DNA from 3 places in the Azotosporobacter soli genome. Region 2 is predicted to be linked to each of the others. Evidence: riboswitches for the same ligand, from Rfam matches in the RefSeq annotation. Region 2 holds a riboswitch; each other region holds the start of a gene.
The links. A riboswitch is a leader RNA that binds a small molecule or an ion and turns the genes downstream of it on or off. The one in region 2 is predicted to bind glycine.
Positions count from the first base shown of each region.

Region 1: linked by a shared signal. The riboswitch ahead of gcvT (glycine cleavage system aminomethyltransferase GcvT) and the one ahead of QTL79_RS05125 (APC family permease) in region 2 are both predicted to bind glycine.
Region 3: linked by a shared signal. The riboswitch ahead of QTL79_RS09765 (ABC transporter substrate-binding protein) and the one ahead of QTL79_RS05125 (APC family permease) in region 2 are both predicted to bind glycine.

Region 1 covers NZ_JAUAOA010000001.1:399,043-402,892, forward strand. Annotated here, with positions in the region: gene gcvH (glycine cleavage system protein GcvH) at 1-165, opposite strand, end outside; gene gcvT (glycine cleavage system aminomethyltransferase GcvT) at 168-1,271, opposite strand; glycine riboswitch at 1,415-1,501, opposite strand; gene bfr (bacterioferritin) at 1,695-2,165, shown strand; gene QTL79_RS01805 (EcsC family protein) at 2,733-3,365, opposite strand; gene QTL79_RS01810 (hypothetical protein) at 3,377-3,595, opposite strand; gene gpmA (2,3-diphosphoglycerate-dependent phosphoglycerate mutase) at 3,791-3,850, shown strand, end outside.
Region 2 covers NZ_JAUAOA010000003.1:280,283-284,132, reverse strand. Annotated here, with positions in the region: gene QTL79_RS05140 (DNA topoisomerase III) at 1-141, shown strand, start outside; gene QTL79_RS05135 (hypothetical protein) at 164-718, shown strand; gene QTL79_RS05130 (hypothetical protein) at 779-1,150, opposite strand; glycine riboswitch at 1,440-1,536, shown strand; gene QTL79_RS05125 (APC family permease) at 1,758-3,107, shown strand; gene tyrS (tyrosine--tRNA ligase) at 3,223-3,850, opposite strand, start outside.
Region 3 covers NZ_JAUAOA010000008.1:126,661-130,510, forward strand. Annotated here, with positions in the region: gene QTL79_RS09760 (sensor domain-containing diguanylate cyclase) at 1-617, shown strand, start outside; gene QTL79_RS09765 (ABC transporter substrate-binding protein) at 663-1,820, opposite strand; glycine riboswitch at 1,952-2,048, opposite strand; gene QTL79_RS09770 ([FeFe] hydrogenase, group A) at 2,253-3,850, opposite strand, start outside.

The DNA of each region.
Region 1 (3,850 bases), on a different contig from region 2:
CCCGGCGCCGCTCTTCACTGCGGCATTGACGGACGGGACTTCCACAAACACCACGTCACCCAGCTGGGATTGTGCAAAATCGGTGATTCCGACCGTCGCCCGGTTCCCTTCGATTTTTACCCACTCATGATCCTTGGAGTACTTCAATTCCTGCAAAATGTTCATCGTTATTTCCCCTCTCTTTTATAAAATGGTTTGCCGATCACCGTTGCCGCGACCGCCTTGCCGCGAATTTCCACCGCAAAATTTTCGCCGATCTTGCCATGCTCGGCTTCGACCAACGCCAAACCGATATTTTTTTCCAGCGTCGGCGCGTAGGAACCGGTCGTGACGCTGCCGATCCTGCGCCCGTCTTTTACGACCGGATATTCGGCGCGGGCAATGCCTCTTTCATTTAAAACGAAGCCGACCACCTTGCGCTTCACACCATCCGCTTTTTGCTGCGCCAGTACCGCGCGTCCATTGAAATCGCCTTTTTCCAGATTGACGAAACGGGGCAGCCCCGCTTCGAGCGGCGTGATTTCCGCCGACAGTTCATGTCCATAAAGCGGCAGTGCAGCCTCGAAGCGAAGCGTATCGCGGCAGCCAAGCCCCGTCGGCTGCAAGCCGTGTTCCCGTCCGGCTGCCATCAGCGCTTCCCAGAGCGGCGCCGCATCGGCCGGACGGCAGTAGATCTCGAAGCCGTCTTCGCCGGTGTAGCCGGTGCGCGAAAGCATCACTTCCTTACCGGCCACGATAACTTTAGGATAGAACCAATAGTAACCCAGCTTGTCGAGCGGCGCGTCGGTCAAGAGACGCAGGATCGTTTCGGCGTTCGGCCCTTGCAGCGCCAGTTCGGCGGTCTGATCCGAGAGATTGGTCAAGGCGACGTCAAAGCCGACGCTGTTCTCGCGCATCCAGGTCCAGTCCTTGTCAATATTCGCCGCATTGATCACCAGTAGATAATCATCCTGCGCATAACGATAAATCAAGAGATCGTCGACTGTTCCGCCATTCAGATAGCACATCGGCGTGTATTGGACCTGATGATCGGCCAACTTGCTCACGTCGTTCGTCACCAAACGCTGCAAATACGCGAGCGCCTGCGGACCTTTGACCGACACCTCGCCCATGTGCGAAACGTCAAACAAACCGGCCTGACGACGCACCGCATGGTGTTCCTCGATAATTCCCGCATACTGGACCGGAAGCTGCCAACCGCCGAATTCGACGATCTTGCCGCCGTATTTGTTGTGCGTGTCATAAAGCGGCGTTTTTTTTCCTGTTGTCACTATGCATTCCCTCCTTATATTTAGATAAAAAAAGAGACAAAGAAGAACACTGTCTTCTTTGTCTCTGTCTCTTGTACCTGAGAGCGTGACCTCAAGTGAGGCTTCCCCATCGGTGACGCCGAGCGGCGTTCTCTCCAGAGTCCGGTCCGGTCATAGTGCTTTTGCCTGAGAGTTTCAACAAAGTCTTACTCCTCCGGCGCCGCCTTGGCGATCTCTCCCACAACCATCATTCCGCATTCGTATGAATTTTTAATATCTTCTGTTAACATTTTACTAACAGCGTCCTCACTCTGTCAATGCTTCCCTTCGTTATATTTTACCAATCATTTTCAATATTTGGATTATACGCGGCAGGAGTTGTCTTTTTCATGTTGAACAATTTCAATAGATCGCGATTATTTGATGAAAGGGGTCTTGTGCATTATGAAAGGAAATCCTAAACTGATTGAGGCCTTAAATGCCCTGCTGGCTGATGAACTGAGCGCCATCAACCAGTATATCGTTCATTCCGAAATGTGCGCCAACTGGGGTTATGAAAAACTTCACAGCACCTTCGAACGGCGCGCCATCGAGGAAATGAAGCATGCGGAAATCCTCATCGCCCGCATCCTCTTCCTGGAAGGACTGCCGGTCGTCTCCAAACTGAATCCGATCCACATCGGCAGCGACGTGACGAAGCAGCTGGAAAAAGACCACGCTGCCGAAGAAGGCGCGATTGCCGCCTACAATGCGGCCATTCGTCTGGCTGGCGACGTCAACGATTTCGCGACGCGCGAAATTCTCGAGCACATTTTGAGCGATGAAGACCGTCACATCGACGGCATCGAAGAACTGCAAGACCAGATCGGCCATATGACGCTGCCGATTTTCCTGACGACGCAGGTCGCCAAATAAGCAAAAGAATAGAAAGACAGGGCATCTCAAGCATCCTTGAAACGCCCTGTCTTTTTCATTTCGCCGCTTCGGCTTATTTGCGCGAAGTCCGCACGCACACTTCCTGGCCGCAACCGGAACATTTTCCGTTGCCGCTGCCGTCCATGCGAACCACATGACCGCATACTGCATGTATCAACATATTGATTTCCTCCTTTTTTCTTTTCTTTGACGTCCGGCTTCCGTTGCCGTTCATCCCCGTTTCTGATTTTCACCCATCTCGCAGCCGCCAGCATGGCTCGGCTTATAAAAAACGAAAGAAGTCCTTACTCGGCTCCCTCCGATTTGACGCAAATTTGAACCCTTTACACACGAAGGACCTTGGTTGAGTCTAAATGGATCGCGCTCTCTGCAAGACCATCTCTTTCTTTTTGCAAAAGAGATCTCTTCTTGTACGGAAAACAAAAAAGAAGCCCTTGGTGTCAGGCTTCTCTAAAAAACAGTTCAAATATGATTTTCATCATTCTTTGTCAGTAGTCAGTCTTTACTCGAGCACATGGTTTATTATAGTCGGATTACCTCATATTGTCAATACTTTTCTATTTCTTTACCAAGAAAAGCTCTTTTGGCCACTTCGCCAATCGCATAGGTCGCCAACGCATCGAGCGTGCCGCCGACAAGTGCGCCGACAAGAGGTACGCCACGCCCCAAACCGGCAATGCCTTTTTCGCTGAACTTGCGCAGCAGCACGGCGCCGATTTTTTGCTGTGTCCGCTCTAAAAGCTGCGTCGACAGTTTGGCCAGCATCCTGCGCGAGATATGCTGTCCCAGCTTAACGCTGAGTTCTTTCAACAGCTCGGTCGCCGCACTGCCGCACAGGCAGAGAAAGACCAGCGTCTTGACCTTGTCGTCGCGCACGTCATGCCCGCCCAGGCAGGCGATCGCGGTGATCATTCGGATTTGCATATAAAGGACACTCGACAGATTGGCCGGCACTGCGACCGGCAGCGTCAGTACGCCGCCCAAACCGGTCAGAAAACCCACGCTGGCGCACTTTGCATTCTGCCAGCGAATCAAGGCATCGGCCTGCTCGTGCAAGTTGCCAGGCGCTTTCCTATATTCAGCCGCCAACTCTTCTGCCGATCCGATCCCCGGCATGCCGTCAACCGCCTTCGCATATCCCCACTCTAACAAACGCCAGATCGTTGCCTGCTCCACCATTTCACCCTCTTCTATACATCGAAATCGATTTTTTCTCCGACATGTTCCGGCGTCGGATGCGCCTTGTTGAGGAGTTTTTTCGGCTCAGCCTCGGCTTTACGCCGCGCGGCAGGCTTTTCCTTGCTCTTGGGACGATAGAACGGGCCATGGTGCGGCCAAATATCCTTGACTTTTCCCGCCGGTGCGACGCGCAGCAACGCTTCTACCGGTTTAAGATCGCGCTCTTCCATCCAAGATGCACCTCTTTTCACGCGCAAAAAGCTGCGCAAACGATTTAGCTTGCTTCTTGATTCGCGCTGCGCCCTTTCTTTTCCTGCTGCACTTCGGCAAAGCTTTTGGGATAAATTTCCGTTTTCTTCGGCAGGGTATGCCTATTTGCCGCCGAATATAAAAAGTAACGCACCCACAGAACGAGGAGGGATACGATGACTAGCGCAACTTACAAGGCCGTATTCATCCGTCACGGCCAAAGCGACTGGAATAAA
Region 2 (3,850 bases):
TTCAACGAACGGCGCGAAAAAGAGACGTCGAAGGTTTCGAAGAGCGATGTGAATCAATATTTGCGCAATCAGAGCAAGGCGAAAGAAGAGCCGCTGAATTCGGCGCTGGCCGATGCGCTGGCGAAACTTAAACTGAAATAAAGCGGGCAGAAAGCAGGTTAGCATGGAGAAACGAGAAAATCCGATCCTGACGCACAGCAATGTTCTTTTTTATCCGTTCGCGCCGCGGCGGGAGGAAATTCTGATTGCGGACATCGCGCATGCGCTGTCGCATATCTGCCGTGCGAACGGACATTTTGACACTTTTTACAGCGTTGCGCAGCATTCGCTGAACTGCCGGAAGGAAGCCGAAGCGCGCCAACTGCCGAAGCGCGTGCAGCGGGCCTGTCTGCTGCACGACGGCAGTGAAGCATATTTGTCCGACGTTACCCGGCCGGTCAAAATTTATCTGCCGGAATATCGCGATATCGAAGGGCGACTGCAGCAGTTGATCTATGAACGTTTTGATTTGGGCGATTTGACGGAAGAGGAATTGGCCCATGTTGACGCGATTGACAATACGCTGCTGTATTATGAATTTGACAAGCTGCATCAGCAGGGCTTGAATGGATACGTTACGCCGCTTCAGTCCGAACCGGATGTCAGGGAGAGAAAGATGAGCGAAGTGAAGGCGGAGTTTCTCCACTACTTTCAGCGTTTGGTGGACAGCGGAAAGTAGTGCGAATGAATAAGAAAAACCGGCAAATGAATGCCGGTTTTTCTTATTCATCAGGCTTGTTTATTTGTGCGTGAAGGCACGTCCGCAATCGGGACAGCTTTCTTTAACGTCAAGGCTTGTCGTGCGTTTAGCGAGGCTGCGCTGGTAAGCGCCGCAACAGCCGAAAAAGAAGAAGGCGCCGGCGATCAGCTGACGAATGCTGTCGGTGGCGGCAGCGCTCATCTGTAAGAGGTGCGTGCAAATGAATGCGGCAATCGTCTGCCAAATGCCGATCAGCAGCAAGATGCCGAAAAAAGCGCGCCAGGGAAGGCGACGTGCGGTCGGAAATTCCATGCTGAGTCCGGTAAGCGTCGCATGAAGGGAAAAGCCGCCGGAAGAGGATTCGCCAGTTTCGCTTGTTTCACGCCGACAAGTAGGACAACGTTTGGTCATGCCGTGCACCTCCTAAATTGACTGGGTAGTCCGATCGGAATAAAAAGATACTGTAGCTATCAGAATACAGCAAAGCGATGCTTTTCGTCAATGGCAATAAGGCTTAAAAATGGAAAAACGGTTGCGCTTTTTCCGACGCTGTTGTATAATCGATCATTATCGGTTAGTGTCCAGTACACAACTACATATGGCCGGATGATGTTTGCGGAAGAGCAGCCATGGCGTAGGCCGTTGGCTCACCGAAGGAGTAACACTCTCAGGTACCTGCCTTGCAGGTGGAACCGTAAACGGACGGGACTCTGGAGAGACCCTGAACAAGGGCGCCGAAGGGGCAAGGCGGCAGAAATGCTGCTCAATCTCTCAGGCAAAAGGACAGAGCACAAGAAGCACCAGAAATTGGTGTCGAGAAACGGGAAAAGACGCTGCGGCAACGCAGGGTCTGTGTTTTCGCAAAGCATGGCGTACATGCCGGATTGAAATACCCTTTTCGAAGTGTCCTCCGGAGTCAAATCAGCAATGATTTGACTCCTTTTGTTTCATTACTCTGCAGAGACAAAAGTTGTAAGAACAGCCCCAGCTGGAGGGGCAGATGAAGGAGTGAAGCAAAATGGAAAAAGAATCGCAAGCGGACAAACTGTTAAAAAGGGAACTGGGCCTGATTCCCGCAATGGCGTTGGTCGTGGGGATGGTGATCGGTTCCGGAATTTTCATGAAACCGGGCAAGGTGCTGCTGGCGGCCGGGGATTCGACGTTGGGACTGGCAGCCTGGGTGATCGGCGGCATCATCACGGTCACGGCCGGACTGACGATCGCCGAACTTGGTGCGCAGATTCCGCGCACCGGCGGCATGTATGCTTATTTGGACGAGGTGTACGGGAAATTCTGGGCTTATCTGTTCGGCTGGGTACAGACGTTGATTTATGGACCGGCGACAATCGGCGCATTGGGGCTTTATTTCTCAGCCTTGCTGATTCCCTTTTTAAATATTCCGACCAGTTATAAGATGCCGCTGGCTATCTTGGCGGTGGCGTTCATTTCCGGTATAAACTGCCTCGGCGCGCGCTGCGGCGGGATGATCCAGTCGGTTGCGACAATTGCAAAATTGATTCCGATTGCCTGCATTGCCGTCTTCGGACTGTGGCAGGGCAATGGACAAATTCTTAACATGAGCAGCGGCGTGAGCGAATCGGCCGGCATGGGCGCGGCGATATTGGCGACGCTATGGGCGTATGACGGTTGGATCGCGGCCGGATTTGTCGCCGGTGAGATGAAGAATCCGGCGAAGTTATTGCCGCGCGCGATCATCTTGGGCCTCGGCATTGTCATCGTGGCGTATCTTTCGGTGAACGTTGCGGTGCTGCATGTGCTGCCGGCCGCAGAAATTGCGGCGCTCGGACCGCTCGCCAGCGGCGCTGCCGCCGGAATTCTTTTCGGTGATATCGGCGGCAAGCTGATTAGCATCGGCATTTTGGTTTCGATTTTCGGTGCGTTGAACGGTTATATCATGACAAATGCGCGTGTGCCGTATGCAATGGCGGTGGCAGGGCAGCTGCCGGGTTCGCGTTTTTTAGCGAAGGTGCATAAGGAATATGGCACACCGGTCGGAGCGACCTTGTTTCAGGTCTGCATGGCGGTGCTGTTGATGACGCTGGGCGATCCCGATCGCCTGACCGACATCGCAATGTTCATGATCCAGATTTTTTATCTGCTTGCGTTTGTCGCGGTCTTCCTGTTGAGAAAACGCCAGCCTGCGGCCGAACGGCCGTATAAGGTTCCTCTCTATCCGGTTGTTCCGGCGGTTGCGATCCTCGGCGGTCTCTATATCATCGGCAGTACGCTGCTGAATAATCCGCAGGACACGCTCTATGCATTGTCGCTGACGCTTCTCGGCGTACCGGTCTACTGGCTGATGCTGCGCCAAAAGAAAGGCGCCTGCGGCGCAAAAAAGTCGGCGTAAGAAAAGCAAAAGGGAGTCTTCGTCAGCCAAATTGGCTTTGCGAAGACTCCCTTTCGCTTGAAAGAACCGGACCGCGAAAGCGCGATCCGGTTAGAGAAAAGAATATCTTTTTTACTTATTGGTTCAAGACGAGGCGATAGTAATTTTTTTTGCCTTTGCGCAGCAGCGCGGCATTGTCGGTGAAATCGTCCTGGCTAAGCAGTCGGTCGGGGTCGCTGACCTTTTCCTGTTCAAGGTGCAGACCGCCTTGTGCGATCAAACGGCGGCCTTCGCTTTTGGAAGCGAAGATGCCGGCGTCAAATAAGATATCGAGCAGTTTGCCGCCAAGCTGGGCGCTCGTTACATTTACGGTCGGCGTATTATCGAGTGAACCGCTGCCGCTGAACAAGGCTTCCGCCGCCTGTCGGCTGTTTTCCGCTGCTTCCTGGCCATGAATCAGTTTGGTTACTTCAAAGGCGAGAACCTTCTTGGCTTCGTTGATGGCCTGCCCTTCCAGCGCGCCAAGGCGGCGCACCTCATCCATCGGCAGGAACGTCAACAAAGAAAGGCATTTCTCGACGTCGGCATCGGCCACGTTGCGCCAATACTGATAAAATTCATACGGCGATGTTTTTTCGCCGTCCAGCCATAAGGCGCCTTTTTCGGTCTTGCCCATTTTCCGACCGTCGCTGGTCGTGAGCAGCGTCAGCGTCAGGCCGAAAGCCGGCTTGCTTTCTTTGCGGCGAATCAGGTCGGCGCCGGCG
Region 3 (3,850 bases), on a different contig from region 2:
AGCTGCGGCAGGCGCATGACCAATTGGAGTTCAAAGTTGTCGAACGGACGCAAAAACTTTCTACTGCTAATCAAAAACTTGTTGCCGCAAATGAAAAATTACGCCGTTTGACAATTGTTGACGGATTGACTGGAATTGCGAATCGAAGATATTTTGATGAGTATATTATGCGTGAATGGTATAGAGGTTTACGAAATCAAACGTCTGTTGCCCTGATTATGGCGGATATTGATTTTTTTAAGTCTTATAACGACAGTTATGGCCATTTGAAAGGTGACGATTGTTTAAAAATCATTGCTTCTATTTTGACCGAGTATATGAAACGGTCGACGGATCTGGCAGCCCGATACGGAGGTGAAGAGTTTGCGCTGGTAATGCCGGATACAGATTTGGCGGGCGCAGTTGTCGTGGCGGAAAACATTCGAACAGGCGTGGCGGCGAAGTGCTTCGAAAATCAAAAGGTACCAGGGGGAATCGTTACGATGAGTCTGGGCGTAAGTTCGCTTGTTCCGTGCCAAAATTTATCACCGCTATCGCTGATTGCGCTGGCAGATGAAGCATTGTATAGCGCAAAACAGCAGGGCAGAAACAGGGTTGTGAGAGCATGCGAGCGCTAAGCGGAAAATAGAAAGAACTCCGGCACTGCCGGAGTTCTTTTGCGGTTATGGTTTTACCGTCGCTTTATAAACTTGCTTGCCGTCTTTCATTTCGATGATCACGGCGTTTTTCACCGCGTCATGCGTCGCATTCAGACTGGTCGAACCGGTTACGGTCGGGATGTCTTTCGTTGCTGCCAAGGCAAGGCGGATTTTATCGGGATCGGTGCTGTCTGCACGTTTAATCGCATCAATCAACACATTAGCCGCATCATAGCTGAGCACGGCCATTGCGTCAGGCGCCTGGCCATATTCTTTTTTGTACATTTCAACGAAAGATTTGGAAGCTTCGCTGCTGTCATCCGGCGAATAGTGATTGGTGAAAAAAGTATTATTCAGAGCCGCTGCAGTGCCCATTTCGGTCAATTTCGGCGAATCCCAGCCGTCACCGCCGACGATCGGCTGCATGAGACCCATTTCACGCGCTTGCTTGACGATTTTGCCGACCTCTTCATAATAGCCCGGTACGTAGATGACCTGCACATCCATTGTCTTGAGTTTGGTCAAAATGGTCTTGAAATCCTGATCTTTTTGCAGATAGGATTCTTCGGCAACGACGCTGCCGCCGCCTTTTGTGAGTGCGTCTTTAAAGAAGGAGGCCAAGCCTTTACTGTAATCGCTGCTGCTGTCTACCAGGATCGCGGCCTTTTTTAACTTCAGACTGTCAAGCACGAAATTGGCGCCAACGGTTCCCTGGAACGGATCGATAAAGCAGATGCGAAAGGTATAATCTTTTACCTTGCCGCTTTGCTCATCTACCGTTACTTTTGGATTGGTTGCGCCGACCGCCAAAAACGGCAGTTTATTCGCTTCAGCGACGCTGGAAGATGCAATTGCGTTGGAACTGGAGAAGATGCCGGTCACGGCGACGACTCTGTCCTGCGAAGCCAGTTTTGTCATCGCATTGGCGGATTCCGACGGCTCGCTTTTGTTGTCCGCATAAATGGCCTGGATCTTCTTGCCCAATACGCCGCCTTTTGCGTTGGCTTCCTTAATGGCCAGCTTTGCGCCGTTCGCTGCCGACGTGCCCATTGTCGCATTGCCGCCTGTCATTTCGTTGAGGACGCCGATGCGGATGTCATTCGAGCCGACGGCGCCGCAGCCGCTCAAAAATGCGCTTAATGCCAGGATTAGCGTTAGGATAAGTGCGTTTGTTTTTTTCATTGTTCTCGCTCCTTTTCTTTTTCCGTTTTTGACGGCTAGACTGGCCCAAGCGAAAAAAGAAAAAGGTCAAATCATCGATTTGACCCTGAAGAAGACAACTAAAGTTTTACTGCAAATTAAATCTGCAGTAAATCAGCGTCTCTGTCCTTTTGCCTGAGAGATTCATCGGAAAGTATCCGATTTGCACCTTCGGCGCCCTGCTAACAGGGGCTCTCCAGAGTTCCGTCCATTTGCGGTCTACAGCTTGCCTAAAGAAAGAAGACAAAAACAGTTTCCGCAAACTTCACACGGTGACGATATTATTTTTTTAATACGTTTGTACTGATTATAGCGACGTAAAGTGTTGCTTGTCAAGCATGAAAATAAAAAAGCTGTCTCGGCGGTCGAATTTCGTATCGCCTGAGACAGCTTCCTTACTTTAAGTAGATCCGGTTAGGGGCGAGGATAATGTACATGCAGCAATTCGTGCACTTTATCCTTCAATACATTTTTGTAAATGGCATCGAGTGTCGGATTAGCTTCTGCGTGCTTGATATTGCTCATCCGGTCGGCATCATACAAGCCTTTGCTGCGACTTTTCTTACCAGTGCTGCTGGTTACCGGCTGTCCGGCACCGCAGACGCAGCCGCCGGGGCAGGCCATGACCTCGACGAAGTCATATTGTTTTTCGCCGCTTTCGATTTGTTTGATCAGGTCGTCGGCGTTTTTCAGACCGCTGACGACGGCAATGTTGACCTGACGTCCTTCGTGCTCAATGCTGGCTTCTTTGACGCCGTTCATGCCTCGAACACCGGTAAAGGCGATCTTGCGCAGGCCTGCGATGGTCTTGTCGTCAGAGACGCGGCGGATGACCGCTTCGGTTACGCCGCCGGTCACGCCGAAGATGACGCCTGCGCCGCTGACCGTACCAAAGGGCATGTCGAGCGCTTCGGGTTCAATCTCGGAAAACACGAGTCCGGCCTCTTTGATCATTTTAATCAGACCGTTCGAGGTGATGACATAGTCGACGTACGGCACACCGTCTGCTTTAAATTCATCACGCGTCGCTTCATGTTTCTTTGCGGTACAGGGCATGACGGCGACGACGATGACACGTTGTTTGGAATCTTTGTACTGTTCTTTGAGGACCGAGCCGAACATCTGCATCGGCGAGCGACAGCTGGAAATGTTGTCGAGCAGGTGCGGGTGGTTGTATTCTACATAGCGAACCCAAGCCGGACAGCAGGACGTAAAGAGCGGCAATTTTCCATCCGTAGTAAGTCGCGTCATAAACTCTTTGGTTTCTTCGAGTACGGTAAGATCAGCGCCGGTAGAAGTATCGAAGACGCCGTCAAAACCGATGCGACGCAGTGATGCTACGATTCGACCCATTACATCTTCGCCTTCATTCAACCCGAACTCACTGCCGATGGCAACGCGGACGGCGGGCGCGATTTGTACTAAAACCTTGGTGTTTTCATCGCTTAGCTCTTTCCACAGATCAAGCGTATCGCTCTTGACGACGATCGCGCCTGTCGGACAGACGACTGCGCACTGGCCACAGCCAACGCAATTCGTTTCGCCGATCGGTTCATCAAAGGCAGGGCTGACGCGCATGTTGGAGCCGCGAAACGCAAAGTCGATTGCGCCGACATTTTGCACTTCGTCGCAGACCCGCACGCAGTCGCCGCACAGGATGCACTTGTTTTTGTCGCGTGTAATGCAGGGAGAAGAGTCGTCGATATCGGGATCGCCGGAGGTATTGTCAAAACGCACTCGTTTAATGCCGAAGCGTTGCGCCAGTTCCTGCAATTTACATTTGCCGCTTTTCGGGCAGGTGGTGCAGTCGCAGCAATGACTGGCGAGCAAAAGCTCCAGAATCATCTTGCGGTATTTGCGCAAACGCGGCGTATTGGTGCGCACCTCGAGGCCAGCTTTCGGCACAGTGGAACAGGCGGCGTGAATGCTGCCCCATTTGTCTTCGACTACGCACATGCGGCAAGCACCATAGACCGACAGTTCGGAGTAGTAGCAGAAGGTGGGCAGTTCGA